One region of the Phyllobacterium ifriqiyense genome, then DNA from elsewhere that is predicted to be linked to it. Evidence: predicted binding sites of a transcription regulator. Region 1 holds the regulator's gene; each other region holds the start of a gene.
The links. Region 1 encodes PhoB, which activates phosphate uptake and scavenging genes when phosphate is short. Its sites were predicted from a motif close to TGTCATNNANCTGTCAT; they were not measured.
Positions count from the first base shown of each region.

Region 2: olsB (l-ornithine N(alpha)-acyltransferase) is a predicted target of PhoB. The motif match lies at 3,903-3,919, and genes of this name have one in related genera.
Region 3: ugpB (sn-glycerol-3-phosphate ABC transporter substrate-binding protein UgpB) is a predicted target of PhoB. The motif match lies at 2,568-2,584, and genes of this name have one in related genera.
Region 4: QFZ34_RS07660 (BtaA family protein) is a predicted target of PhoB. The motif match lies at 2,456-2,472, and genes of this name have one in related genera.

Region 1 is NZ_JAUSZT010000003.1:741,670-749,268, reverse strand. It holds gene pstA (phosphate ABC transporter permease PstA) at 1-360, shown strand, start outside; gene pstB (phosphate ABC transporter ATP-binding protein PstB) at 375-1,190, shown strand; gene phoU (phosphate signaling complex protein PhoU) at 1,214-1,942, shown strand; gene phoB (phosphate regulon transcriptional regulator PhoB) at 1,959-2,645, shown strand; gene QFZ34_RS11170 (ABC transporter ATP-binding protein/permease) at 2,808-4,661, opposite strand; gene QFZ34_RS11165 (chloride channel protein) at 4,828-6,621, opposite strand; gene QFZ34_RS11160 (hypothetical protein) at 6,893-7,126, shown strand; gene QFZ34_RS11155 (BMP family protein) at 7,339-7,599, shown strand, end outside.
Region 2 is NZ_JAUSZT010000003.1:1,387,103-1,394,701, reverse strand. It holds gene QFZ34_RS14330 (LapA family protein) at 34-366, shown strand; gene lhpI (bifunctional Delta(1)-pyrroline-2-carboxylate/Delta(1)-piperideine-2-carboxylate reductase) at 386-1,351, shown strand; gene QFZ34_RS14320 (RsmD family RNA methyltransferase) at 1,385-2,491, shown strand; gene QFZ34_RS14315 (TrmH family RNA methyltransferase) at 2,488-3,357, shown strand; gene lspA (signal peptidase II) at 3,371-3,868, shown strand; gene olsB (l-ornithine N(alpha)-acyltransferase) at 3,982-4,872, shown strand; gene mutS (DNA mismatch repair protein MutS) at 4,978-7,599, shown strand, end outside.
Region 3 is NZ_JAUSZT010000003.1:97,094-104,692, forward strand. It holds gene QFZ34_RS07790 (SIS domain-containing protein) at 1-700, shown strand, start outside; gene nagA (N-acetylglucosamine-6-phosphate deacetylase) at 697-1,857, shown strand; gene pncA (bifunctional nicotinamidase/pyrazinamidase) at 1,909-2,508, shown strand; gene ugpB (sn-glycerol-3-phosphate ABC transporter substrate-binding protein UgpB) at 2,655-3,965, shown strand; gene ugpA (sn-glycerol-3-phosphate ABC transporter permease UgpA) at 4,032-4,922, shown strand; gene ugpE (sn-glycerol-3-phosphate ABC transporter permease UgpE) at 4,937-5,785, shown strand; gene QFZ34_RS07820 (sn-glycerol-3-phosphate import ATP-binding protein UgpC) at 5,787-6,857, shown strand; gene QFZ34_RS07825 (MetQ/NlpA family ABC transporter substrate-binding protein) at 6,915-7,599, opposite strand, start outside.
Region 4 is NZ_JAUSZT010000003.1:63,517-71,115, reverse strand. It holds gene QFZ34_RS07670 (glycoside hydrolase family 25 protein) at 1-369, opposite strand, end outside; gene QFZ34_RS07665 (class I SAM-dependent methyltransferase) at 478-1,137, opposite strand; gene QFZ34_RS07660 (BtaA family protein) at 1,141-2,406, opposite strand; gene QFZ34_RS07655 (HlyD family secretion protein) at 2,573-3,613, opposite strand; gene QFZ34_RS07650 (MFS transporter) at 3,621-5,264, opposite strand; gene QFZ34_RS07645 (MarR family winged helix-turn-helix transcriptional regulator) at 5,270-5,716, opposite strand; gene QFZ34_RS07640 (GNAT family N-acetyltransferase) at 5,795-6,295, opposite strand; gene QFZ34_RS07635 (antifreeze protein) at 6,468-6,824, shown strand; gene QFZ34_RS07630 (J domain-containing protein) at 6,946-7,599, shown strand, end outside.

The DNA.
Region 1 (7,599 bases):
CCTTCAATCAAGGAAGCGGCGCTGGGCGTCGGTGCATCGCATCAGCAGGCCATCTTCCACCATGTGCTGCCTCTGGCCATGCCCGGCATCATGACCGGCACGATTATCGGCATGGCGCATGCTCTGGGCGAAACGGCTCCGCTGCTGATGATCGGCATGGTCGCGTTCATCGTCGATATTCCTGGTGGGATAACCGACGCTTCGACGGTGCTGCCGGTGCAGATTTATCTGTGGTCCGACCTTCCTGAAGTCGCCTTCCAGGCAAAGACCGCCGCAGCCATTCTGGTGTTGCTGGTGTTCCTATTCGTGATGAATGCTGCGGCGATCATGCTGCGCCGACGTTTTGAACGTCGCTGGTAATGAGGTACAAGGACATGAACATGTTATCCGAAGTTGATGTGGAAAAGAAATTGCATAACTCCTCGAACCAGCCTGCGATAAAGATGAAGGGCGAAAACGTCTCCGTATTTTACGGAGCCAAACAAGCGCTCTTTGAAGTCAGTCTCGATATCAGGGAAAAGGAAGTCACCGCGCTTATCGGACCATCGGGTTGCGGCAAGTCGACTTTCCTGCGTTGCCTGAACCGCATGAATGATACGATTTCGATCTGCAGGGTCACGGGCAATATCACGCTTGATGAGCGCGATATCTATGATCCCAAGATCGACGTGGTTCAGTTGCGCGCCCGTATCGGCATGGTATTCCAGAAGCCAAATCCATTTCCGAAGTCGATCTTCGAAAATGTTGCCTATGGCCCGCGCATTCATGGTCTTGTCAAAAGCAAGAGTCATCTCGACGAAATCGTGGAAAAAAGCCTGCAGCGTGCAGGCCTGTTTGCGGAAGTGAAAGACCGTCTGCATGAATCTGGCACCGGTCTTTCCGGCGGACAGCAGCAGCGTCTTTGCATCGCGCGCGCCATTGCGGTCAGCCCGGAAGTGATTTTGATGGACGAGCCTTGCTCGGCGCTTGATCCTATCGCGACGGCAAAGGTTGAAGAACTGATCGACGAATTGCGCCAGAACTACACGATCGTCATCGTCACACACTCAATGCAGCAGGCGGCACGCGTGTCGCAACGCACGGCAATGTTCCATCTTGGAAATATTGTTGAAGTCGGTGACACTGAAATGATGTTTACCAGCCCTACCGAAAAGCGCACGCAGGACTACATTACCGGACGTTTCGGTTGATCTCACGGGAAGAGGGTTAGACAATGACTGACACAGCACAACACACCGTCCGCTCTTATGACGATGAACTGAAGTTTCTGACGCACAAGATTGCAGAGATGGGCGGACATGCGGAGCGCATGGTCGAACAGGCTGTGTCGGCCATGGTCAATTCGGACAATGCGCTTGCCCAGCGCGTGATCTCTGATGACCTTATCCTCGACGCCGGTCAGCGCGAGATTGACGAAAAGGCGATCACCATCATCGGCAAGCGCCAGCCAATGGCGATCGACTTGCGCGAAGTAATCGGCACGATCCGCATTTCATCCGATCTTGAGCGTATCGGCGATCTTGGCAAGAACATTGCCAAGCGTGTCGTAGCTGTCAACGATACGCGCCAGACGCTCTCTGTCTATCGCGGCCTGCAGACCATCGCAGAACTGGCATTGACACAACTTAAGGATGTTCTCGACGCTTATGCGACACGCTCGGTGGCACAGGTCAATATCGTCCGTGAACGCGATGATGAGATTGATGCGCTTTACACGTCGCTGTTCCGCGAACTCCTGACCTATATGATGGAAGATCCGCGCAATATATCCGCTTGCACGCATCTTTTGTTCTGCGCCAAGAATATTGAGCGCATCGGTGACCATGCCACCAATATCGCCGAGACGGTCTATTACATTGTAACGGGAACACAGCTTCCGGCGGAACGCCCGAAGGAAGATCAGTCGCATACCGTTATTCTTGACGAGCCAGTAACGCCATAATTGCCGGAAGCAGACCATGCCTATAGCTCCCAGAATCACAGTCGTTGAAGACGAAGATGCCCTCAGTGTTCTCCTGCGTTATAATCTGGAGGCAGAAGGCTATATTGTCGAAACCATCAGCCGTGGTGACGAAGCCGAAATCGCCTTGCGCGAAAAGGTGCCGGATCTGCTGATCCTCGATTGGATGCTTCCAGGCCTTTCCGGTATTGAACTTTGCCGCCGCCTGCGTGCTCGGCGCGAGACAGAAATCCTGCCGATCATCATGTTGACCGCGCGCGGTGAAGAAAGCGAGCGTGTTCGCGGTCTTTCAACCGGTGCGGATGATTACATGGTCAAGCCGTTCTCGACACCGGAATTGCTGGCACGCATCAAGTCCATGCTACGCCGGGTCAATCCAAGTCTCTTGTCGCATGTGTTGAGCTTTGGAGATCTGAAACTTGACCGCGAACAGCACAGGGTTTTCCGCAAAGAGCGTGAACTCAAGCTCGGACCGACAGAATTCCGCCTGCTGGAATTCCTGATGCAGTCTCCAGGCCGGGTGTTCTCGCGCGGACAGCTCCTGGACAATGTATGGGGCGCGGATATTTACGTCGATGACCGCACGGTTGACGTGCATGTTGGCCGTTTGCGCAAGGCAATCAATATTGGCAGATCGCTTGATCCGATCCGGACCGTGCGCGGTGCAGGCTATTCCTTCGGATAGGATTAAAGCGCGTTTTTCTTTATCGAATTTCTGTCTCGGCCGGGAACAGAATCGGCGTTATATGAGCCAATTTGCGCTAGAGATGGCTTGCGCAAATGACCGGTAGTCTCATTTAAACAGAACTGCTTCTACCGGACAAAAAGCGCGGTGTTCCGAAAAGGGCTATTCGGCGGCAATCAGCGGGAAGTTTGTTGTTGGTAGCGGATCTGGCTCGACCAATGTCTCCAGAAGTGGCCGTTGGATAGCTGTGCCGCCATTGATCTCCAAAATATGCGTATAGAAGTTTTCGCCGGAAACCGAGCGTGGCGCTTCGATCTCATGCATCACGCTGATAACGGTGGTTCCGGCACAATGATCCTTGATGGCCTGATGGAAGGCGATCTTGGAGTCCGGGTCCAGCGCGCCGGTTGCTTCATCAAGAAACAAAACCGCAGGCTTGTGCAGCAATATGCGCGCAAGCACCAGTTTCTGCTTCTGGCCACCCGACAGGAGCTGGTCCCAAGACGTGCCATCGCGGCATTCTTCACCAAGGTTTTCAATAAAGTCGCCCATGCCGGCGCGGTGCAGGGCGGCCGCAACGGAGGAATCGCCAAAACGGCTTTCATCCATTGGGAGGCATACGAGCTGTTTCAGCGACACGCCGGGAAGTTTGACCTCCTGCGCCGCATACATTGTTGCCGCATCTTTCGGGTAAAAGATTTCACCACGGCCATAGCCCCAAAGCCCGTTCATTGCTTTGAGCAAACAGGTTTTTCCACTACCGGAATCACCCTTGATGTAAGCCCATTGGCCCTTGCGCAACCGCATATTTCCAAGTGTGAGAAAAGCTTTGGCCTCGCTGTCGCGATGCATCAATTCAAGTCCCCGCACCGAGACGCCAAAGGCTTCATGCTGTGTGGCAAATTTGAACTCGCTGACACCTGTGGACCGATAATATTCCGAGGGCTGGCTGACACGCTCGACCGCTTGGGCCAATTCGGTAACGCGCCGTGCATTTGCCTTCAAATTGGCAATTGCGGGCATGACATGGATAAACCAGGAGCATTCATTGATCATCGAACCAACAAGCTCGGAACCGGTAATATAGTTCTTGAAGCTGATGGTATTACCCATATAGGGCAGAAGACCGGGTATATAGGCGACAATACGGGCGGAAAAGAAATTGTAGATCGAGGTGAACGACATATAGCAGGCATCGAACACATTGAAACGCCCCCAATTATTGTCGACGCTTCTGTAGAGCTTGTCATTTAACGACTTTTGAACAGTCTCGCCATTGGCAGCGGCAACCTGAAAGCTGCGGCGCAACAATGTGGTCAGCTCACTTCTGTAACTGCCTTCGGATTGCTGCATGGCGAGGGTGAGTTTTTCAAGAGCGCGGCCAATACGCATAGCAATCCATGTGCTGACCGGCACGTAGAGCGCAATGGCCGTAAAGGCCAGCGTGGCACTGCCATAATCTCCAAGAAAATCAAGGCCGGGTATTGGCGTTGAAAGTTCAATGAGTTTCTGGCCCACGAAAAGAATGGACATTGTGACGCCCAGCACGCCCATGGCCAGGCCAATGGCGCCGCCGGTCATTCCCTTGATGGATTCCTGAATGCGCTGGTCGATATTGTCGGGAGTCTGCTCCGCCGAACTTCCCTGCTGCAAATGATAATGTGTGTGCTGTTCATCAAGCAGCGCCTCACCGAAGCGGCCATTGAGCCAGCCGCGCCATTTACGATGCAAGGTTGTCGAAAGGAGATGACGGACACCGATGAAGCCAATTTCCTTGACTGCAACAATTGCAACGAGAATACCGGCATTTGCGAGGATCACATTGAGCGGATTAACGACAAAAGGGTCGTGTATATCGACCAGCGAGTTGATCAACTCGCCCGACGCCATCGCCATCCAGACGCTGGCCTTGCTGGCTGCGGCGGTCAAAAGCGCAATGGCGATTGTCAGCGTCCAGGCTTCAACCCAGCGCTCGGAGGTCCAGTACGCCCTAAGCAGTCCCCAGAAGCTGCACATTGATGCCAATGCGGAGTTTCCGTTGACGGGAGATGATTTCCCAACTGACTTGGTGCCTGATTGCAAGAGATTGCCCCGGTTTGATTCCAATTACAGTAACACAATGTTACGCATTGCAACAAACCGTGGTTAAAATGGGGTTAAAATTTGCGAATATGATGAGCGATCAGATTTCGCCGGACACGTGTCGGCGTTGCCGGTCGAGCTCTTCACTGTATCGCCGCAGCGTGTGGCTTTCGCTCAAAAGCCCGACGACCTTCAGTTCCACAATGTCATTAACGACGGCCAAAGCTTCGGCTTCGGCATTGTCGAACAGGCGTACGGCCTGTCGCGCATTCATTTGCGGTTGTAGATACTCACCCTGATATTTGATCAATGGGCCAATAGGTTGCGCTTCATCGGTTGTCTCCGTGATGCCTGAATGCGCTTCCGCAACGATTATGATGCCGACATATTTATTCTCATCGCTGACAATGATGACACGCTGCGTTGAGCCGAGCGGAAACTCCTGACGGAATTCGCTGATCCTCATCTTGTCGGAAGCCGTGCGCACATCTGTACGCATCAGCTTGGCCACTGTCAGATTGCGAATCCAACCCACATCGTGGGCGCTACGGATGCTTTCACCCCGCAAGTGAAAGCGCCATGTGGCAAAGGAGTAGCCGAATGTATTCCGGACTGTAATGGATGCCGCAATGACAGCGGCAAGCACGAGAACCGTTATCGGAAAGTCCCCTGTGATTTCCAATGCGAGGAAGGTCATAGTCAAAGGGCCACCGATCACCGAGACTGCCAGAGCGCTCATGCCGACAACCGCATAGGTCACCGGCGTCAGGGTTGCGTGGGCAAAGACATAGGGTGCGGAAAAAGCAAAGAGCTTGCCAAGGAGTGCACCTAGGAAAAGTGAGCCGAAGAACAGGCCCCCGCGAAAACCCGAACCGATGGAAATGGCGGACGCAAGCGCTTTCAGCAAGATAATACCGATAATGCCGGCAATAGGCCCTGTGTAATCCAGATTGAGATGCAGCGCGCCATGACCTCCCGACAGCACCTGCGGGGAAATCAAGGCCAGTCCGCCGACAACCGCACCGCCAAGGACGGGTCGCATCCAGAATGGGATGAAGCTTTTGCGGGCGAGTTCTTCAACGAAAGCGACGCCCTTCATCAGCGCGATACCAGCACCGGCACAAAGCAAGCCGAGGAGAAGCGCCGGGACATAGTCGGCGGGAACAACGGTGCCGAACTCGCCAATGTCGATAACGAAATTATCACCGGCAAGTGCCCGCGCGACAAGATTGGATACAAGTGCGGCGGCAACAACGGGTGTCAGGCTTAAAATAGTATAGGAACCAATGATCAGCTCGAAGGCATAGAATGCGCCAGTCAATGGAGCGTTGAACGCGGCGGCGATAGCGCCGGCAGCGCCGCAACCAACGAGGATGCGCATATCCGAACGTCTCAAGCGCAAGGACAGACCAAACTTTGACGCCAAACCGGAGGCGAGCTGGGTATAACCTGCCTCCAGTCCCACGGAAGCGCCAAAGCCATTGGAAATCAGATTCTGGACGGTGACGATGATGCTGTCATTGAGTGAGAGACGGCCACCATGCAGGGCATTCGCCTCAATCGGATCGACAATCGGCTTTTTACGGTAGAGCGCCAGAAGGAAGAGCAGGACACCAAGAATAGCACCCCCCACAATTGGAGCGAAAAAGAGCGCCGTATGACTTGCGGACATTGATGATGACAGACGTTCACCGGGTTGCAGGTTGAAGATCACCAAGTGCAGATATTGGGCGATGCGGCTCATCGCGGTCACGACGAAACCTGAAACAATGCCGACGAGTACGGCAACCAGAACAAGACCTGCTTCATGACTTCGTGCAAAGGCACGCAAGCGGCTCGGTGCGAGAAAAATGGAGAAGACGCCGAGACGACGCAATGTAAACTTACGGAGCATGGAACAGTCTTTGAATTATTCGAACTGCGGGAAAATATGCCGTTTCGGGCGTCTTTTGGTTATAGCGACAAGCCCTGACCCTAAGCCGCTTGGCAGCAAAATTCAAATGATGCATGCGCATGCGTCCATTGATTGCTTTTGGAGTTTTCCACTTTATGGCAAGATTTTCCAGATCGCCCGAAGCAATTCTTACAACCGCCATAATGACGACATGCAAGCGACATTGAGCGCGGTCAGATTACCAGCACTGTCATCATTTGAGGAGAGAATCATGCTGGAAGCGATTGAACCAACACTGAACGAATTGCTGGCTGAACCGATCATCCGTCAAATGATGGCGAGTGATGGCGTGAAGTCGGATGAGGTTCGCACATTAATGGCGCGCGTCGGCAGGCTGAGCCAGGCACCGCAAAGACAGGAACGCGCATTTCACGTTCTGAAAATGCCACCCAATTGGCTTTATCGTCCGGGTGCGGCAGAGCGTTCAATGTGCTGCCCGAAATAGAGCTGCATGATATACCGGACCTTCCGGCATGAGATGGCGCCTGTCCTGCCCGACACGGCGCCAATTTCTTTTGGTGCTCTTGCGCAGTTGAGCTGTGCAGAATCTAGATAATCCTCTTGTCATTTTCCCTTTCACATTGCGAAAAACTGCCATTGCCTATTAAGTAGCGGTGATGGGGTTGTGATCAAAAAATAAACAATAAGGGGAATGATATGAAAACTGTTTTCCAATTAGGCCGCAGGGCTTTCATCGGGCTCGTCGCTGGCGCTGCCTTGACAATGGCCGCTTTTGGACCGGCGGCAGCTCAGGAAAAAATCAAAGTGGTTGGCATCTACACGGTTCCGATTGAGCAACAATGGGTTAGCCGGATTCATCTGGCGCTAAATGCCGCCAAGGAGCGTGGCGATATTGACTATTCCTACTCGGAAAATGTCTCCAATACGGATTATGAGCGCGTTATGCGCGAATATGCC
Region 2 (7,599 bases), 650 kb from region 1:
ACACTTGGTAAATAAGCAAAAAGAGGCTTCGATATGATTAATCGCGTGGTCGCCGTACTGATTCTCGTACCGATCGCGATTATTCTGATCGCTTTATCGGTTGCCAATCGCGGTAATGCCCTGTTTACGATTGATCCCTTCAATCCGGGCAACCCTGCGCTTTCCTACTCGGCTCCTTTGTTTGTCTGGTTGTTTGCCGCTTTGATCATCGGTCTTGTTCTCGGCAGTCTTGTCACTTGGTCCAATCAGGGCAAGCATCGCAAGCTGGCGCGTCAACGCAAGCTCGAAGCAGAAATGTTACGCAAGGAAGCGCGCAAGGCAGCCACTGAAACGGCCTCGACACCCAATCTTCCCTCCTTGCATTAATTTCTATCAAGGACCTTTAATGAAACTCGTCTCCCCCGTTGAGGTCGATGCACTGTTGAACTGGCCCGACATGATTAACGCAATCGAGCTGGCATTCCGCCAAGGCGTGATCCAGCCCGTGCGCCACCATCATACTGTTGAGCGCCCGGATGGAGCGGCCTCCACACTGCTTCTAATGCCCGCATGGTCCGATTTTGATGCGCTGGGCGACTCGTCCAAGGGTTATATGGGCGTCAAGATTGTAACTGTCTCGCCAGATAATGGTGCCGTCTCGAAACCTGCCGTGATGGGTGTATATCTGTTGCTCGACGGTAAGACCGGTGAACCAAAAGCTCTTATAGATGGTCAACGCCTGACCTTATGGCGGACAGCAGGGGCGTCCGCTCTTGCAGCACGCTATCTCGCCCGGGAAGATGCATCAAAGCTTGTGGTTCTCGGTGCGGGCGCACTTTCGGGCTTTTTGGCCCGAGCTCATAGCGCCATACGTCCAATTAACGACATCTCGATCTGGAACAGAAATTTTGCCGGAGCCGAGAAAGTAGCGGCAGAGTTGATCCGGGACGGTTTTAACGCCAGAGCTGTTGAAGACAAGGATGCAGCGATCGCGGAGGCCGATATCATCACCGCCGGTACGCTATCCACCGAGCCGTTGATCCTTGGAAAACATCTGAAAGCCGGCGCACACGTCGATCTTATCGGTGCTTTTACGCCGAAGATGCGAGAAAGTGACGATGAGTGCATCAAACGAGCGCGTGTTTTTGTTGATACGAGAGACGGAGCGCTAAAAGAGGGCGGTGATATCGTCCAGCCGATCAAGGCCGGGGTAATCGATTCCGGCCACATAATTGGCGATTTGTTCGACCTCACACGAGGAACAATGAGAGGTCGTCAATCGACGGGCGAGATTACATTGTTCAAATCTGTTGGCGCAGCTCTTGAAGACCTTGCTGCGGGTATCCTTGTCTATGAAAAGGCAATGGCGTAGTAACCTTGGAAAAGGTTGCAAGGAAAATACGGTTTGAAATCGCCCGGCGGTAAAATTAGAAAAACGAAAAACGGCAGTGGCCGACAAGGTGACGTTTCAAAAAATGCTGTGCAGCGGCAAAGCGTAACGAAGCCCCGCCCGCAATTCGCCAAAGCGCACCGTTCCTCCGATGAAGAAACGGAGCGTGCATCGCCGCGAACAGAACAAACTCCAAAGCGCGTGGTTACCCGCCGTACCGGTGCACGTCCGCAGGAAAAGACTGGGCTTATTCTGGAAACGCTTCCGTCTGAAAATTATGCGCTTCTTGATAGCGGCAATGGTTTGAAACTGGAACAGTATGGCCCTTACCGGATTGTCCGCCCGGAAGGTCAAGCGATCTGGCTTCCGGCGTGGAGTAAGAGCGAGTGGGACAAGGCCGATGCAATTTTCACCGGCAATACAGATGAAGAGGGCGTTGGGCGCTGGCAGTTTCCTAATGTGCCGTTGGGTGAAACCTGGCCGCTCGCTTATGATGGCATTTCGTTTTTGGGTCGTTTCACCTCATTCCGGCATGTTGGCGTATTTCCTGAACAGGGGACGCATTGGGCGTATATGCATGATCTGATCCGCGGTGCAAAACGCCCCGTCAAAGTGCTAAACCTCTTTGGTTATACGGGGGTTGCTTCACTCGTAGCAGCCCGGGCAGGCGCCGAGGTCACGCATGTAGACGCGTCGAAGAAAGCCATTCTCTGGGCACGCGAAAATCAGGAAATGGCTGGACTATCGAGCAAGCCTATTCGCTGGATATGCGAAGATGCAATGAAATTCGTGGCGCGGGAAGAACGCCGCGGAAATGGTTACGACATCATCCTCCTTGATCCACCTGCCTATGGGCGCGGCCCCAACGGCGAGGTCTGGCAACTTTTCGACAATTTGCCAGACATGATTGATTTATGCCGATCAATTCTTACCCCAAATCCCTTGGCGGTCGTCTTAACTGCCTATTCGATCCGCGCATCATTTTTTGCCATTCACGAATTGATGCGGGATACGTTTACGGGCCTTGGCGGCGAAGTGCAGTCCGGCGAACTTATTCTTCGCGAGCGCTCCTCAAAGCGCGCCCTTTCCACATCTCTCTTCAGCCGCTGGGGTGCATCATGAGCAAGCAGGACGACCACCATCGCGGCAGCGGCATTGTCCGCCCGGGCAAAGTCAAGGAAGTCACCAGCCTTACAAACCCGATCGTCAAGGATCTGCGTTCGCTGGCATTGAAAAAATTCCGCGATCAGCAGGGTGTGTTTCTTGCCGAAGGACTAAAGCTCGTCATCGACGCACTCGACCTTGGTTGGACAATCAAGACCTTGGTTTACTCCAAAGCCGGTAAGGGAAACTCGCTTGTCGAGCAAGTTGCCGCCAGAACGGTGGCCAAGGGCGGCGATGTGCTGGAGGTCAATGAAAAGATCATCTCGGCAATAACCCGGCGTGACAACCCGCAAATGGTAGTCGGGGTGTTCCAGCAAAACCTCCAAATGCTTTCCAACATCCGTCCACAAGCCAACGACGTTTTCGTGGCTCTGGATCGGGTTCGGGACCCTGGAAACCTCGGTACAATCATTCGAACTGCCGACGCAGCAGGCGCCAAAGGTATTATCCTCATCGGCGACACCACGGACCCGTTCTCGCTTGAAACGGTTCGCGCGACAATGGGGTCGGTATTTGCAGTTCCCCTCATCAGGGCAACGGAAGCAGAATTTCTATCCTGGAGAAAGAGTTTCACGGGTCTGATCGTTGGAACGCATCTCAAGGGTTCAGTGGACTATCGGACTATCCCTTACGCCAATAAGCCGGTCGTCTTGTTAATGGGCAACGAGCAGCAGGGCCTACCCGATCAGCTGTCCTCGGCATGTGATCGGCTGGCGCGAATACCCCAAGCCGGCCGAGCTGACTCCCTTAACCTTGCCATCGCAACCGGAGTAATGCTGTTTGAAATCCGGCGTGACGCCCTGAAGCTTGACGCGACCACTTGAGAAAATGCCATTTATGAGCCGCACGCGTTTTTTTAGCCTTTCTGCAATCATCATGGTTGCTGTCCTGACCGACCAGATAATCAAATATCTCGTCGAAACAGGTATGGATTATCAGCAGCAAATCGATCTTTTACCCTTTCTGGCATTATTTCGTGTTCACAATGAAGGCATTGCCTTTTCAATGTTGAGCGGAATGCACGACATTGCGCTCATAGGGCTTACACTCGTCGTCATAGGCTTCGTAAGTTACCTTTGGTGGAGTACAAACCCGGATCGGTGGATTTCTCGTGCGGGCTTTGCGCTTATTATTGGCGGCGCTCTCGGTAACCTCATTGATCGCAGCGTTCATGGCTATGTAATCGACTATATTCTTTTCCATCTGCCATCATGGTCATTCGCCGTTTTCAATCTCGCCGATGCCTATATTTCTGTTGGTGCAGCATTGGTTGTAATTGAAGAGTTTTTTGTTTGGGCTAAAGAGCGGAAGAACCCACCTGATAAGGCAAACTAGCTGATCAAGCATCGCCGGTTTGGCCTTCGTTTTACGTCATGTTGCCGTCATTAAATCGTAGTAATGAGGGCGAGAACGACTACCGGTCAACCTCCGACGAGGGTCAAATCGATATGGACATCTCCTTGCTTGAATCCGCTTCAATCTCTAAAGATCAAAGCATCATGTCGCAGGTTGATTCAACATCTTCGCCATTTACGGCTCCACAGATTGTCTCGGTGCTTGGCCGAATCGGGACTATGGAGGTTTGCCTTGCGCAAACCGAGGACGAAATTGCCTCCTCCCAGCAATTGCGGTTCAAAGTATTCTTTGACGAACTGGGCGCCAAAGGTTCTGCAACATTAGAGCAGCGCGACGCTGATCGGTTTGATCCCTTTTGCGATCACCTCCTTGTTTATGACACGGCAATACCTGGACCAAAGCACAAACAGATCGTTGGAACATACCGACTCCTGCGTTCCGAAAAAGCGTTCGAGACAGGCGGTTTTTATACTGCAAGCGAATTTTCCATCGAACGCCTCGTCGCCGCCAAGCCGGATTTGCGTTTTCTCGAACTTGGCCGTTCCTGTGTCCTGCCTGAATATCGCTCGAAACGTACTGTCGAATTGCTCTGGCAAGGCATCTGGACCTATTGCCGGTTCCATTCAATTGGCGTGATGTTTGGATGCGCATCCTTCCAAGGCACTGTTCCGGCCGCCCATGCTTTGCCGCTCTCCTTTCTTCATCACAATTGCCGGGCAACGGCCGACTGGGATGTCAAAGCTTTACCTGCTCTTTATCAAGCCATGGACCTTGTTCCGAACGAAGCTATCAATGCCCGTGTGGCACTCTTTGCGATGCCACCCTTGATCAAAGGTTATTTGCGACTTGGTGCAATGATAGGTGATGGTGCCGTTATCGATCACGATTTTGGCACAACGGATGTTTGCATCATTTTGCCCGTTAGCCGCATCTCCGAACGCTACGTCAGCCATTATGCGGCCGAATCGAAACGTTTCGGATAGACATCGTTTTATCACCTGTGGAGAATATCGCAGTTTGACTCTGCAGAGGTGTGTAAATTCGCGGATACCGAATAGATTGCTCCTGCTTAGCTCAGGAGACAAGTTTTGGCCGAATTGGCATCCTCTGTAATTGAACAATCCCCATATGAAGCGAATATCTCGGCGCGTCCAACGCCGATGATGGAGCAGTATATCGAGATTAAGGCGACTAATCCTGACAGTCTTCTGTTTTATCGAATGGGCGATTTTTACGAGCTTTTTTTCGACGATGCCGTCGAAGCTTCCAGGGCCCTCGGGATTACCCTGACAAAGCGTGGAAAACATCTTGGCGAAGATATTCCCATGTGCGGCGTCCCGGTCCATGCCGCTGATGACTATTTGCAGAAACTGATAGCACGAGGCTTTCGGGTTGCAGTTTGCGAACAGGTGGAAGATCCGGCCGAAGCGAGAAAGCGTGGTTCAAAATCCGTTGTAAAGCGCGATGTTGTTCGATTGGTTACACCGGGAACGATCACTGAAGAGAAACTCCTTGATCCTTCTGAAGCAAACTATCTGATGACTATGGGCCGCGTCAAAGGCGCGGATAGGACCCAATTTGCCCTTGCCTGGATCGACATCTCAACCGGAACTTTCCGCGTCAGTGAATCGGACGCTTCGCGTTTACTGGCAGATATACTCCGCGTCGACCCTCGCGAACTGATTGTGGCGGACACAGTTTTTCACGACCCGGAATTGCGTGCAGTTTTTGATATTGTCGGGCGCGCTGTGAGCCCCCAACCGCCGAGCCTGTTTGACAGCGCCACAGCAGAAAATCGCATACAACGCTATTTTGATGTCAGCACTCTAGATGGGTTTGGTCAGTTTTCACGCGCTGAACTCTCCGCCATATCGGGCGCTATCGCCTATGTTGAAAAAACACAGCTCGCGGAACGCCCTCCCTTGATGCGTCCGGAGCGGGAGTCGGAAGGTTCTTCGCTTTTCATAGATCCAGCGACGCGAGGGAATCTTGAGCTCCTACGCACGCTTTCCGGCAAACGTGAAGGTAGCCTGCTGCGAGCGATTGACCGAACAACAACGGGCGGTGGTGCACGTCTTCTGGCCGAGCGCTTGACATCGCCCTTAACAGATCCGGCAGCTATCGCCGAACGCCTTGACTCCATTTCGTTCTTCCTTGCAAGGCAACCCCTGGCCGATCTGATGCAATCGGCCCTAAGAGGCGTTCCTGACATGCCTCGCGCGTTGTCGCGGCTTGCAGTTGGCCGCGGTGGTCCGCGTGACCTTGGAGCTCTCGCGCTTGGTCTGGAAGCCGCCTCCGAGATTTTTCACTTGTTTTCGGGTGAAGAATTACCGTCGGAACTTACCCGCGTTCGCGAATGTCTCGCCCAATTGCCACTGGATTTTACCGCACACCTTGACCGGTCTTTGGCTGATGAATTGCCGTTGCTAAAACGTGATGGGGGATTTGTTCGTGCGGAATATCACGCCGAACTCGATGAAATGCGTGCTCTGCGGGATCACTCGCGCCGGATCATCGCCGGCTTGCAAGCCGACTATATGGAAACCACAGGCATCCGATCGCTGAAAATCAAGCATAATAATGTGCTGGGCTACTTCATCGAGGTAACTGCGAACAATGCTTCCGTCATGACGGATAGTGTTGAGGCAAAGAGCAAGTTCATACATCGTCAAACAATCGCCAATGCCATGCGGTTTACAACCACCGAGCTGGCTGAGCTTGAAACCAAAATCGCAAATGCAGCAGAGCGGGCTCTTTCGATCGAACTTGGCATCTTCGACGCTTTGACAAATGAAACGATTCTCAATGCTGACGCCATACGTGCTGGCGCACTCGCATTATCAACCCTTGATGTATCCGTTGCTCTGGCTGCTCTCTCCGGCGAACAAGGATATTGCCGCCCACTGGTCGACGACAGCTTAGCCTTTGAAATTGTCGCCGGGCGTCATCCCGTGGTCGAGCAATCCCTTAGACGGCAGGCAGAAAGTCCTTTTGTTGCTAACGACTGCAATCTCTCGCCGCTCACCACCGGTAAAGGAGCCATTTGGCTCCTGACGGGCCCCAATATGGGCGGTAAATCAACTTTTCTGCGCCAGAACGCGCTTATAGCCATCCTCGCCCAAATGGGTTCTTTTGTCCCTGCGGGTTCAGCGCATATAGGCGTGGTCGATCGGCTGTTCTCCCGCGTTGGTGCATCCGATGATCTGGCGCGCGGCCGCTCTACATTCATGGTAGAAATGGTTGAAACGGCTGCGATTTTGAACCAGGCAACGGATCGTTCCCTTGTGATCCTTGATGAGATCGGACGCGGCACTGCCACTTTCGATGGTCTTTCCATCGCGTGGGCAGCGGTTGAATATTTGCATGAGAAAAATCAATGCCGCGCAATCTTTGCAACGCATTTTCATGAAATGACTTCGCTTTCCGAAAAGCTTGAGCGCCTAAGCAATGTAACAATGCGTGTAAAGGAATGGGACGGAGACGTTGTATTTTTGCATGAGGTTGCCAAGGGTGCAGCCGACCGTTCCTATGGTGTGCAGGTGGCACGTCTGGCGGGTTTGCCTGAAGCTGTCGTAAATCGGGCCCGTGATGTTTTGCATCAGCTGGAAGCTGGCGAAACCTCTGGCAAAGCGGATAAGCTAATTGATGATTTGCCGCTGTTTTCCGTAGAGGTAAAACGACAGGCACCCAAGCCAGTCCAAGGGAAAGAC
Region 3 (7,599 bases), 640 kb from region 1:
GGCAGCGCGCAAAAGCGGCGCACTTACCATCGCAATTACAAATGTAATTAATTCCGATCTTGCCAATGCAAGCGATCTGCCAATTGATATACTTGCCGGTCCAGAGCGTAGTGTTGCGGCGACAAAATCCTTCGTGAGTTCCGCAGTTGCAGGCCTTGCTTTGATCGGGCATTGGACCAACGATCAAAAGCTGCTTGCTGCCATCGATGACCTTCCTTCGGCAATGGCGAAGGCCGTGATGTGCGACTGGTCGCCATTCGCAGCGGCGTTGGAAAACGAAAACTCGCTTTTTATTCTTGGGCGCGGACCTTCTCTGGCCATTTCCAATGAGATTGCCTTGAAATTCAAGGAAACCAGCGGTGTTCACGCGGAATCATACAGCGCCGCAGAAGTGATGCATGGGCCAAAGGCAATTGTCGGCGAAGGCTTTCCAGTTTTGGTGCTTGCCGCAAGGGACGCCGCAGAAGCATCGCTCGTCGATGCCGCCGATCGTCTTGCCGATCAGGGTGCTGCTGTCTTCCTGACATCAAACAAGCCGTCAAAGGCAACGGCCCTGCCCTTTGTCGCTACATCGCATCCACTCACCGATCCGCTGGCGCTGCTCGTTTCATTCTACGCATTTGTAGAAGGGTTTGCCCGTAGCCGTGGCTTTAATCCCGATGAACCGCCTCACTTGCGAAAAGTGACGGAGACCATATGAGTACCGTCTACGCCATTACCGGTGCCGTCATTTTCGATGGAGAAAACTGGCACGAAAACGCCGCACTGGTTGTGGAACACGGCACAGTTAAAAGCATCGAAGCTACAAGCGTTCTAACTGCGGATATTCGCCGGGTTGAGATGAACGGGGGAAAACTTGTACCCGGGTTCATCGACGTTCAGGTGAATGGCGGTGGCGGGGTATTGCTCAATGACGGGCCGAGTATCGACGCTATCCGGACCATCTGCGATGCACATTTTGCTTTTGGCACAACTGCTCTGCTGCCAACGCTGATTACAGATACGCCGGAAACGACGGCAGCGGCTATTGCGGCGAGTAAAGCAGCGGCACAGGAAAAAGTCGCTGGGTTTATTGGTCTCCACCTCGAAGGCCCTCATCTGTCTGTTAGCCACAAAGGCACGCACGATCCCAAGCTGATCCGGCCTATGGACGATGCAGATTTGATTGCAATTATCGAAGCTGTTCAGGAGATTCCGGTACTTCTCACCACCGTCGCCCCCGAAACGGTATCGCCGGAAAAAATCAAGGCAATGGTCGACGCAGGCGTCATTGTTAGCCTTGGTCACAGCGGGGCATCATATGAAACAGCCTTGGCTGCGCAAGCGGCTGGCGCATCCATGGTCACGCACCTTTTCAATGCAATGAGCCAGCTTGGTCACCGCAGCCCGGGCGTTGTCGGTGCGACTTTGCAATCGGGAGAATTGTCAGCCGGACTGATTGCCGATGGTTTTCATGTCGACAAAGCGTCCATGTCGATTGCGCTGCGAGCCAAACAAGGCCCGGCGAAGATATTTCTGGTGACTGATGCGATGTCTACAATAGGCACGGATATCACGTCATTCACCCTTAACGGCAGAACCATAACGCGCGCCGGTGGCCGCCTGACGCTTGAAGACGGCACACTTGCTGGTGCCGATCTTGATATGATCTCGGCCGTTCGCTTCGTGCACCAGCAATTGGGGCTTACGCTTGATGAATCATTGCGCATGGCCTCGCTTTATCCTGCCCAGAGTATTCACATTGATCACACTCATGGCCGCTTATTGCCGGGCTATGAGGCAAATATTGTCCATTTAACTGAGAATCTTGACGTTGATCACGTCTGGATTGGCGGTGACCTTCACTATGCGCGTTGACGTCCGGCTCTAATTGACCATAGACTCCACGCCATTCTACAGGAGTGCATCATGGCCAAGGACGCATTGATCGTCATCGATGTTCAGAACGATTTTTGCGAAGGCGGTGCCCTAGCCGTGTCTGGTGGCAACGAAATTGTTCCGATCATCAACAAGCTGATACTCCGCTTCGACAGAGTTATCCTGACGCAGGACTGGCACACACCAGCTCATTCGAGCTTCGCATCAAGCCATCCAGGAAAAGCGCCCTTTGAAACCATTGCCATGCCCTACGGCGAGCAGACTCTTTGGCCGGATCATTGCATACAGGGCACAAATGGCGCCGATTTTCATCCTGATCTGGAATGGACAAAAGCCGAGCTTGTCATTCGAAAAGGCTTTCGCCCGCACATTGACAGCTATTCGGCATTTTATGAGAACGACCATGTGACGCCAACTGGCCTTGCTGGTTATCTGCGAGAGCGTGGAATCACTCATGTGACGCTTGTGGGTCTCGCTACAGATTATTGTGTGGCTTACTCCGCCCTTGATGCCGCCGCCCAAGGATTTTCCGCAGAAGTCTTACTTGACTCTTGCCGGGCAATCGATCTTGGTGGTTCGCTCGCAGCAATGACCATCACAATGCGCAAAGCCGGTGTCACGCTGATTTAGAGCAAAAAAGTGAACAGCTGCGCATTTTTTCCACAGGCTGACCTGCATCATTTGCCCAAAGTCAAATAACTGTTGTTTCTCTGTCACATAATGAGGATACTTAGCCCAAGCGCGCTAAAGACGACGCCTCACTATGGGAGATTATAATGACTAATCACGGCACCAAACTCACCGTGGCCTTCGGCATTTTGTTGGCCTCATCATCTGCATCGTTTGCTGTTACCGAAATCAGCTGGTGGCATGCAATGCCTGGCGCCAACGGCGAAGTCGTGCAGGCTTTGACAAAAGAGTTCAACGAAAGCCAAAGCGAATACAAAGTTGTGCCTGTGTTCAAAGGTACCTATCCGGAAGCGCTCAATGCTGGCATTGCCGCCTTCCGTGCAAAACAAGCTCCAGATATCCTTCAGGTTTTTGATGCCGGTACAGGCGTTATGATGGGAGCGGAAGGCGCGATCAAACCAGTTGCCGACATCCTTTCGATGGGCGAAACCAAGTTTGACAAGAGCCTCTATCTGCCGGGCATCGTGGCTTATTATTCAAAGCCGGACGGCACTATGCTGTCATTCCCCTATAACAGCTCTTCGCCAATCCTCTATTACAACAAAGATATATTCAAAAAGGCTGGTTTGGATGAGAATACTCCTCCAAAAACTTGGCCAGAAGTTTGGGAAGCTGCGAAGAAAATCAAGACAAGCGGCGCCGCTAATTGTGGTTACACAACAGCTTGGATGACTTGGATTCATACAGAAAATTATGCTGCATGGAATGATATTTCCTGGGGCAGCAATGAAAATGGCATCGGCGGCGTCGATGTTGAGCTGAAGATCAACTCGCCTCTTTTCGTCAAGCATTTCCAGGAACTTGCTGATCTGGCGAAAGATGGCACGTTCCGTTATGGCGGACGCACATCTGAAGCCAAGCAGCTATTCACGTCTGGTGAATGCGGCATTTACAATGATTCGTCGGGCGGCCTTGGCGACATCATCAAGTCCGGCATGAATTATGGTACCGGTCAGCTCCCTTATGAACCGGAATCCAAAAACGCGCCACAAAACACCATACCGGGCGGCGCGAGCCTCTGGGTGTTTGCCGGCAAATCAGACGAACAGTACAAAGGTGTGGCTGCCTTCTTCAACTTCCTGTCTAAGACTGAAATCCAATCAAGGCTGCATCAGGTTTCGGGCTATTTGCCAGTTACGCTGGCTGCCTATGAAGACACGAAGAAATCCGGATTCTACGAAAAGAATCCTGCTCGTGAAATTCCGATCAAGCAGATGATGGGCAAGGCACCGACCGAAAACTCAAAGGGTGTTCGTCTCGTAAACCTGCCGCAGGTCCGCGATATTCTGAACGAAGAATACGAGAACATGCTCGCTGGCAAGCAGACCGCTCAACAGGCACTTGATAAGGCCGTTGAGCGTGGCAACGCAGCAATCAAGCAGGCCATTGGCCAGTAACTAAGCCGTCAAAGATACCCGCCCGTATAATCTCATACGGGCGGGCTTTGTTTAAAGCGAGGCATCATGGCATCGTCAACGCGTGTCACTTTTCCCAACAAGTTTCTGCCCTACCTTCTGCTGGCACCTCAGTTGGCAATCACGGCCGTCTTTTTTTACTGGCCTGCATCGCAAGCCATTCAGCAGTCCGTATTGCGGGAGGATCCATTTGGATTGTCGACGCAATTTGTCGGGCTAGCCAATTTCAAACGCGTTCTGAACGATCCCAATTATCTGAACTCCCTTCAGGTGACTGTGATATTCTCGATTGCCACGGCCTTGATTGCCATGGCCTTTGCACTGTTGCTTGCGGTGATGGCCGATAAAGTCATACGTGGCAAAGGCGTGTACCGGACATTGCTGATATGGCCCTATGCCGTAGCTCCTGCGATTGCCGGCATGCTTTGGCTGTTTCTATTCAACCCCTCAATGGGTACATTGGCATATCTCCTTCGCTCGACGGGATATAATTGGGATCCGCTGCTTAATAGTGATCAGGCGATGGTGCTTGTCGTTGCTGCCGCTTCTTGGAAACAGATTAGCTACAATTTCCTGTTTTTCGTTGCGGGCCTGCAGTCCATTCCTAAATCGCTGATCGAAGCTGCGGCCATTGATGGCGCCGGAGAAACAAAGCGTTTTTGGACCATTATATTCCCGCTTCTCGCGCCAACAACATTTTTCTTGCTGGTCGTTAATACGGTTTACGCCTTCTTCGATACGTTCGGCATCATTCATGCCGTTACAGGGGGCGGTCCGGGAAAAGCAACAGAAACTCTGGTCTACAAGGTCTACAATGACGGGTTCGTCAACCTGATCCTTGGCGACTCGGCGGCGCAATCCGTTATTCTGATGGTAATTGTCATTGCTATGACAGCGGTACAATTCCGCTATGTCGAGCGCAAAGTCCATTACGGCTGAGGGGAACCAGAATCATGATTCAAAACAACCCCATAGGCCGCATCATCGCCCATATCATTTTGATTGTCGGCATTTTGATCGTTGCATTTCCAATCTACTACACCTTTGTAGCGTCAACCCAGACATTGCAGGATATTATCCGTCCGCCACTATCGTTGTTGCCGGGAGGTCATTTCTGGGAGAATTATTCCAGCGCTCTTTTCGGTGGCATCGGCAAGATCGGCGGCGTTGGCGTTGACCGTCTTTTGCTCAACACGCTTGTCATGGCGCTCGGCATTGCCATCGGCAAAATCATCATTTCCATCTTGTCCGCCTACGCGATCGTATTTTTCCGCTTTCCGGGACGCATGTTTTTCTTCTGGTTCATCTTTATAACGCTGATGCTGCCCGTCGAAGTGCGCATTCTGCCCACCTACAAAATTATGGTCGACCTTGGACTGATCGATACCTATACAGGCCTTATCCTTCCCCTCATGGCTTCGGCTACGGCCACACTTTTGTTCAGACAATTCTTCATGACAATTCCAGGCGAGCTGGTTGAAGCAGCCCGCGTGGACGGGGCTGGCCCGTGGCGCTTCTTCAAGGATATTCTGCTGCCCTTGTCGAAGACCAATATCGCGGCCCTGTTCGTCATCCTCTTCATCTATGGCTGGACCCAATATCTCTGGCCATTGCTCATGACCAATCGCAACGATATGGCGACCATCGTCATTGGGCTGCGCAAAATGATCGACTTCACAGACGCCAACACACAATGGCATCTGGTGATGGTCACCTGCATTCTCGCCATCCTGCCCCCAATTCTGGTCGTTGTTTTGATGCAACGCTGGTTTGTGCGCGGACTGGTTGAAACGGAGAAATAATATGGCAAGTGTAGAACTAACCGATGTCCGCAAAGTCTATGGAAGCTCCGTTGAAGCGGTAAAGGGCGTAAATATTTCTATCAATGACGGTGCGCTATGCGTGCTGGTCGGTCCATCGGGCTGCGGAAAATCTACTCTGCTTCGAATGATTGCCGGCTTGGAATCCATTACGGACGGCACTGTAAAAATCGATAGCACAGTCGTTAATAATCTCGGTCCCGCTGAAAGGGACATCGCCATGGTTTTCCAGAATTATGCGCTTTATCCGCATATGAAGGTCTACGATAACATGGCATACGGGCTGCGTAACCGCGGCATGCCTAAAGACGAAATCGACAAACGCGTTAGGGACGCCGCACAAATCCTTGAATTGACTCAGCTTCTCGAGCGACGCCCCAAGGAGCTTTCCGGTGGCCAACGTCAGCGTGTCGCAATGGGGCGCGCCATTGTACGCAGTCCGAAAGTGTTCCTCTTTGACGAACCGCTTTCCAATCTGGATGCAAAACTGCGTGGCCAGATGCGAGTGGAAATTAAAAACCTGCAACGCCAACTGGGCGTGACCAGCGTTTACGTTACCCACGATCAGCTGGAAGCAATGACGCTTGCAGACATACTCGTAGTCATGAACGGCGGTGCGGTCGAGCAAATCGGAGCTCCGCTGGATATATACGAGAAACCGGCCAGCACCTTCGTCGCAAGTTTTATTGGCGCGCCGCCCATGAACCTCGTCCCTGTCACGGCCGATGGTTCGGGACTCATCCTCAAGGATGGCACGCGTATTGGTGCTCAAGGTCTGGCGGTTCCAACATCGGGCGCTGTCATCGGCTTCCGTCCTGAAGATCTGGAAGTATCAGCCGGAACCAACACTCATATCGGTGGTTTGGCGCTTGATCTGAAGGTTCTTGGTGTAGAACCAGTCGGCGCGGAGAGCTATGTTTATGGCATTATTGGCGGTGAACGTGTCGTTGTCCGTGTGTCCGGACGCTCTACCTCACAGACTGACGATCATCTGCGCGTGATAATTCCAAAGGAAAAGCTGCATCTCTTTAATGAGGCCGGAAAACGTATCTGAAAGCAAAAAACCTCCCCCGTTTACGGGGGAGGTTTTCATTCGGGCTGGCAATATTAATTACCAGCTTGGAACGGCAGCGCCCTTATACTTGTCCAAGATGAACTGCTTTACAGGCTCCGAGTGATAGGACTCGACCAAGGTCTTTACCCAAGGCTTGTCCTTATCCGCGGTGCGGACTGCAATCAGGTTAATGTAGGGTGCCTTCTCGCCTTCCTTCAAGATCGTATCCTTCATCGGATCAAGACCGGCTTCAAGCGCGTAATTGGTATTGATTGCTGCTGCATCAACGTCATCAATGGAACGTGGCAGTTGAGCGGCATCGAGTTCAACGAATTTAAAGTTCTTGGTGTTTTCCGTCACATCGGCTGGATTAACTTTCAAGCCCACGCCGTCTTTCAGCTTGATTGCACCCTTGTCAGCCAGAATAAGCAAAGCACGTCCGCCATTGGTCGGATCGTTCGGAATCGCAATTGTAGCTCCGTCCGCCAACTCATCGAAACTCTTCACTTTTTTCGAATAGATGCCCATCGGAAAATTTACCGTGTAAGCGACGTCAACAAGGTCGAATTTGCGATCTGCAATCTGATTGTCGAGATATGGCTTATGTTGGAAAGAGTTGGCATCGAGCTCGCCATCGTTCAGTGCCTGGTTTGGCACGACATAATCGGAAAATTCCAATATCTCGATATCAAGACCCTTGGGCTTTGCAACTTCCGCAACCTTTTCCAGAATTTGCGCGTGC
Region 4 (7,599 bases), 680 kb from region 1:
ATGGTAAGCACCACGCGGAACACCTGCAGCTCTTGCTGCTGCCCAATTTTCTGCAAAGCGGTCATCGACCCGGTCACCACCTTCCGTGGCCTTGATAAAGGCAAAAGAGATGCGGCTCGAGCGTGCAGTCTGCCAGTCTATGGTGGATTGATATTTGGAAACGTCCGTGCCGTGTATCGGATAATGCCAAGGTGTTTTTCCGGTCCATTCATGTGGATCGCTATCACCGTAGCGCGGTGCCTTGACATTGCCGGAGGGCGCATCCATCTGGCGTGTCGCGGAGGGTTTCCTGGCGTCCTCAAAATTATAGTCGACGGTCGTACAGCCGGTTAAAACGAGTGTCATCAAAGCGGCTGCAAGACGTTTCATATAAAATTTCCGCGGCTAGATCATTGTTCGGCATTGGTGCGATCTTACAGATGCACTATTATGCTTAACAGATCATGAGCGGTCGCGCTGACCCACGTGGGATCGAAATTACATACCGTTCCGGCGTATAGTCGTTATCCAGGCAAATCCGCGATAAAGCCGTTGTTTCTGCACCGTGGCATTGTTTTTCAATGCAATGGATTCGGCAATATCGAACAGATCATTGCGCGGCGTGACATGATACCAGTCCAGCCACTTATAGAGTGCTTTGCGGGAAACGGACGGCAGATCGGCCAGATCACCGAAGTCAACAATATGAAGAGAGCCGTGCGGAGCAAGGTGGCTGACCGCTTCATGCATTACCAACTGCCATTGCGGGATCATTGAAACGGCGTAGGAGATAAAAATTCGGTCAAAATGCCGACGCGCGAAAAGAGCTTGGGGATTAAAGTCGGCTGCGTCTGCATAGGCGAGCTTGGCCCGCTTACCAAGACCGGCTATCTCTATTTTCTTATGCGCGGTTGCGAGCATTTCGTTCGAAATATCAATGCCGTAGAGGGAAGTCTTTGGATAAGCCTCGCCAGCAAGAATCAAATTCCGGCCTGTTCCGCATCCAATCTCGAGGATCGAGCCGCGTTCTGGCGGATTGAGACCGGCAATCATGGGGTCGCGGCCCAGCAGATAATATTTACGTGTCACATCGTAAAAATGGCGTTGATGCCGATAGACGCGATCCATGAGAGGACCATGTTCGATCTTCGTAAACATGATTCAGCCTCGGAATGTGTACAAATGAAATCCGCCATAAATAGAAGATCGGTCGCGCGCATGAAGCGTTTTCGACTGATCTTCCTTGTATTCCCACTGCGCTAGCGTTGCGTCATCGACACGGCCCGGCAAAAGAGAGGGCTCGGCGGCTGTGCGGAAGATTACCCGCGCGCCGGGAGCAGCTGTGCGGGTAATTTCAGTCCAAAGCTCATTGAGCTGCGTATCGTTCATCCAGTCTTGAGCATCCAGCAATATGAAGCGATCCACTGAGTTTTCAGGCTTTGCGCTCAGAAACTCCGTGTAGGACGCATTGACGACGCTCATTCGGCCGGCACGTTCACGCACTGCCGCAAAATTGTTGCGGGATAAATAAGGCGGTAGCGGACCGGTCTCCGCATTGTCGCTATAGCCGCGGCCAAAGGCTTGCCAAGCAAAATAGTTTTCTGAAAGCGGAAAACCGCAGGCGAGTTTTTCAAGGCGCCCACGCAATACCTCAGCCATATCGCCGTTTCCTGCAGTTGCAAGGGCATCATACTGCTGTGGTGGAATTCCGAGGCCAAAAAGCGAAGACTTCCGTGCGGTCGCCCAGCGGATCATGCGTTTGTCAAAGAGCGGGGCGAGGGCGGTGTCGAAATAAACCCGTTGTTCGGCAAGTGTCGATGCCTTCAGAATATCGCGCGGGTCAATACCGTAGAGTCTGGCAACGCGATGCCCCATGCCGATAAACAGGCCAAGCAGGCCATGGCGGTAAAGGTCGCGCGAAAAAATGGAGATACGCCGCCGGCCGGACACCATCCGCTTCTCCCAATAGGAGCGGCTGGTTGCATCAAGGTGCGGCCGGATGAAGCGTTCATAGGCCGTTAGATTGGATTTGCTGTCGGCAGTTCCATAGAACCGATAAAACGCATCGTAATTGGGAAGATTGACGACAGCAGCAAGCTTGAGGCGGTTGAAGGCAACGTGAGCCGTATTGAGATCAACGGCTTCAACGCTGGCAGGATCAGCCGTCAAATAGGACATGGCATTACAGCCGCCGGATGCAATCGTAACAATTCGATGACCGGCACCAATCTGCAGGGCCTCCATATCAACTTCCGGATCTTCCCATATTTGCGGATAGACCAGTCCCTTGAAAACGTGAGCAAATAGTCTTTCAGACAATCCGGCGCGTGATAGAAGCCGGTTTTGCCGAACAGCCCTGTTCAGTTTTTCATTGCTGATATGCGAGCGAGGAGGCGGCGTATTTGCAGACTGTCGAGCAACTGGCATCCAAACGAATCCCCTTTATTGGAAATTCCTGCTCGCCTAGCACCCGCATGTAACAAGTTGGTGACGCCGCTGTGACGTAATGGATGACGCTGATGACAATTTGATTCAAATTTTATTGATAAGTATTGGTTTTCGAATCTGATTCTTCCGCCTTGTGCTGACGCTGTCAGCGTTGGGGCGGTTCAGTTCGTACCACCACCGACATTCCGGGGGCGAGATATTGTGCCAGGTCCTGTCCTGGATCGACTGATATGCGTACAGAGATACGTTGCGCGACCTTTGTAAAATTTCCGGTGGCGTTGTCAGGTTTGATTACGCTGAATTCAGAGCCGGCTGCCGGTGCAAATCGTTCAACCTTGCCGGACAGTCTTTTGCGATTGAGAGCGTCGACTGTGAACGTGATCGGCTGCCCCAGTGCAATATTGCTAAGCTGCGTTTCCTTGAAGTTTGCGATAATCCAGACGTCGCTGGGGACAATTGCCATGAGCTGCGTTCCGGCACTGACATATTGGCCGAGCTTGACACCAACTTCGCCAAGCGTGCCATCCCGTGGAGCTACAATTTTAGTGTTCGACAAATCGATATCAGCCAGTTCAACGGCTGCCTTTGCGCCTGCGACTGCTGCTTCCAACGAACCGCGACTGACCTTAATGGTTTCAAGATCCTGATTGGACACTTCCAGTGCTGCTTTGGCCTGAGTTACAGATGCCTGGGCTTGCTCCAATGCTGTTTCACTTTGCTCTGCGTCACTCTTTGTCAAAACACCCTGACGGGCCAATGGCTCGATGCGGGCCCAATTGGCCTGTGCTCGCCGCAATACAGCCTCGGCGCTGTCGAGTTGTGCCTGGCTGGATCCAATGCGTGCCTCGGCGGCACGTTGCTGCTGTGTTGAGTTGTCAAGAGCGGCTTGCTGACTGGCGAGAGTCGCTTTTGCCTGATCCAGTTTTTGCGCAAAAATCCGGTCGTCAATTTTGGCCAGAAGTTGACCCTGTTTGACCTTGTTATAATCCTGAACCGGAACATCAACGATATAGCCGCTCAACTGCGGACTAATCAGAGTGACATAGCCCTTCACATAGGCATTTTCTGTTATCTCGATATCGCTCTGAAATGGTGGCAGGCGCCAGGCATAAAGCACAAGCACGAGCCCGGAAATTCCAATAAGGATGGCAATTATCGTTGCCGAATGGCGCATATATTTAGACATCATCTGATCAACTCGTTTGAATGGCGAGAACGGTTTCCCGGTTGCGGAAAAGTGCGCGCAGGGAGACGTGCGTTAAAAGAATAATGAGCGCGAAAAGCGAAATACCGGCAATGAGCAGAAACGCATCATTATAGGCGAGGATATTGGCTTCACGCGTCGTTTGTTGGGAAAGCAGCGCTATTCCTTCTGCGTTTAACAGGGTGCCGTCGGTAATCGATCGGCTATAACCCGCTGTCAGTTGCCCAACACGCTGAACCACAAGCGGATTAGATAGGACAATGCTTTCTGCCAGGATATTGGAATGGAATTTCTCGCGTATCGTTATGAACGTACCGAAAACCGCTTGCCCGAAAAGCCCCCCAAGACTTTGTGTGGCTAGAAACACGATAATGAAACTGAGAATGTAGTTTGGCCCGCGTTTCAACGCTGAACTTAGCCCGACGGACATGGCTGGCGGCAAGAAGAGAGCTGTGGCAGCGGCTATGCAAGCTTGACTCGCATACATTTGCGCTGGGCGCGTGAGGTTCGTTGATTGGCTGTCCATATAGGAGCCGGCAATAAGAAACATCAAGGCAACGGCATGGATCGCAGGCACTCTTTCGGGTGTCATCACTGCGGCACATGAGAGGCCCGCTACAATCATTGCCGCCATGGAGACCATATAGATCATGCTGATTTGATCGTTTAACAGGCCCAGATTTTGAAAGAAATTATTGGCGACGGTTGATTGTTCGGAGACGACAAGCCTGAAAAGCAGAATTGTTCCGGCGAAATGAACGATCTCCTTGCTGGCAATCCAGCGGATATCGAGGAGGGGTTTTTCCCGGTTGAGCTCAATAATGACCGCAGCCGTAATGGTGACAACTGCAATAGCCAGAAGCACACCAAGCCAAGGGGCTTCAAACCACCAATAGAGCCTACCGGTAACGAGCGTCACGGCGATACAACCGAAACCGATGGCTATCAAAAGATAGCTGATAATATCCAATTTCTCGATGACCTTTGCCCTTGGTATGGGTGTCAGAGGGAGAAGATAGATAACGCCAAATGCGATAAGGGCGAGAGAAATTTCGAACGTATATAATCCGCCCCACTGGCCGATATCCAACAGCGTGGGCGAAAGCAGGCGAGCCAGAGGCGAGGCCAGCGATATATTCGTTAGCACCAGACATATGGCTATTGTCATCTTGCGCGCCGGTGTGAACGCCTCAAGCATGTAAAGGAAGGCAAGACTCGACAATGGAGCTGCGGCAATGCCGCTGACAAAACGAATGATGATGGCCGATTGCAAATCTGTGACCACCAGATGCAGCAGCGATACAAGCACGAAAATTGCCAAGCTTAACTGGGCAAAATTTCGCAAGCCATACTGATTTCTGATCTTGATAAGTGCAATCGACAGGCTGACATTGGGTGCCATATAGGCAGCGATCAGCCAGGTGGTTTCGGTGTTTGTTGCACCGAGATAGCCCTGAATCTGCGGGATATTTGTAGCGATCAGATTCATTCCAAGGCCCTGCGTCATCGATAGCAGAGTTGACGCGCCAATATAGGCAGCCGAGCGGAGCGGATGCATAGGAACGGGCGCCGCAGGGGGAGGCGGTGCAGTCTTGATCGGATCATAACCGACAAACTCAGCTTCGGGGAGCATGTGGCTCAGTCCCTCTCGTCGAGTTCGTTGATATTGCGGTTAATTGACCGAAGGACATCTACTGTGTTCTGCAGGTCTTCGCTCTCGATACCCGCCAGGACATCAGCGCGCAGCTTTTGGGCAAGATCATTGACCTTTTTTGCTAATGTCCTGCCGGTCACCGTGATGTGAATTTCCTTGGCGCGCCGGTCCCCTTCTGCCTCTTTGCGTTGAATGAATCCCTGACTCTCAAGACCGTCAAGCAAGCGCACCATGGTGGGTGTTTCTATATCCAGCTCTTCTGCAAGCTCCTTTTGATTGAGCACTGCAAGCCTGTCGAGCAGCAACAATGTCCGCGCTCTGGCTTGTGTCAGTCCTAATTCTTTCACACGCGAATCAAAATGCGTGCGCAGCTTTCGGCTGGCTCTGCCCAATTCGTCCACAAAAATGAAATGTAAGCCACGATGTGCCATAAGATAGCTATATAATAAGTAGGTTGCTAATTATTAATGTGCGATATAACTCCAAATGGATTGGATTTCAAGGTCGTGTCAACGTAGATCGAGACGCAGGAGTTCGTCCGTATAAGATTTGCCGTCGATACGCAGGGCATCCTTCTCCACGCCGAACACCTCAAAACCCAAGCTGAGATAGAGCGTGCGGGCTGTAATATTGGCAGCCATGACGGTCGCGTGTAATGTATCAACGTGATTTCGAGCGTAATCGATAACTGCCAGCGTCAGTCTTTTTCCGAGCTGATGCCCGCGCCATCTCTCATCCACATAAACACCCCAAAGCAAACCCTTGTGTTTTTGCTTTGTCTTGGAGTTTGCGGCAAAGCCTGCAACGCCGATCAGTTCACCTTCAGCAAATGCACCGAAAACGGCGTTTGGCAGAGCGTCAAGGCGGCAGCGAATTTCGGCCATGTCGAGATCGGCCTCTTCTTCATAGCTTGAGCCGAATGCTTCCGGCGCCGCTTGCAATCCATGTAAGCGCAGTCGCTGGAATTGCTCTGCATCCTTCCTGTTCAATACCCGGATCGAAATATTCATATTCGGACTCCAAATATCACATCATGACAGGCAGATGACGAATGTCGCCATGTTTACAAAGAGATATCCACATAAGAGTTGAATGAAAATGAAAATAGAACTCCATTCCGCCTTATTTCAGATAGAGTGGATTCGAGGGGCCACTTGAGTACCTAGGAGAGGATTAAAACACATGAAGAATAAATTTGTTATCGCGTTGGCAGCTGTATCGTTGTTTGCTTTGGCTGGCTGCGGTGAAAGCGAGCAGAAGACCGAAACGCCACCTGCTACAACTGAAGCACCAGCTCCAGCACCGGCGCCGGCTCCAACAGCGGTTGAACCAGCAAAGCCAATGACTGCTCAAGACGCGATGAAGACCATTAAAGAGCAGGCTGCAACCATGACTGCTGAGCAAAAGCAGGCTGCCGTCGAAACCGCCCGCAAGGCAGCTGAAGAAGCCGCAAAAGCGGCGGGACAAACAGCCGATCAGGTTAAAGCCGCTGCCGACGCAGCTGAAAAAGCCATCAAGGACGCGCTTGGCGTTCAATAAAATTCAATTGGCAGGTCCGGCAGGCCTCATGTTTGCCGTACCTGCGCCCATCTATGTCAAACAGTTTTGATGCATAATTATCTCTCTCGCAATTGCGAAAAACTTTGAATAAAATAGAGCCATGTCTATTTGGCGCCGCATCAGCGATTTCATCACCACCACAGCAGTCGATGCATTCTCCAGCATTATCGAGGCTGTACGTACCGCATTTGAAGGCGATCCCGAAACGCGGCGACGCGTTGCGTTTTCGATAGCAATGATTGCCTTGTCGGCCAAAATGGCCAAGGCAGATGGCATTGTATCGCAAGCCGAGGTTAATGCGTTCCACGACATTTTTCATGTGCCTGAGCAGTATCAGGACCAAGTCACCAGATTATATAATCTGGCAAAGCAGGATGTCGCGGGTTACGAGGCCTACGCAACGCAGTTGGCTTCACTTTGCGGTTCCGGTCACCGGAACTGTCAAATGCTGGAAGATGTTCTTGATGGGCTTTTCCATATTGCCAAGGCCGATGGCGCATTGCACGACAAGGAATTGACATTTCTCGGCACGGTTGCGGAAATCTTTGCCCTTGATGAGGAAAAGTTTGACCGTGTCCTTGCGCGGCATGTCGGGCGTGGACAGGCAGACCCATATCTGGTCTTGGGTCTGGCGCGGAATGTAAATTTTGAGACTGCGCGCAAGCAGTATCGCGCGCTGGTTAGAGAAAACCATCCGGATATGTTGATTGCCCGAGGTGTGCCGGAAGAATTCATAGCTATCGCCAATCAACGT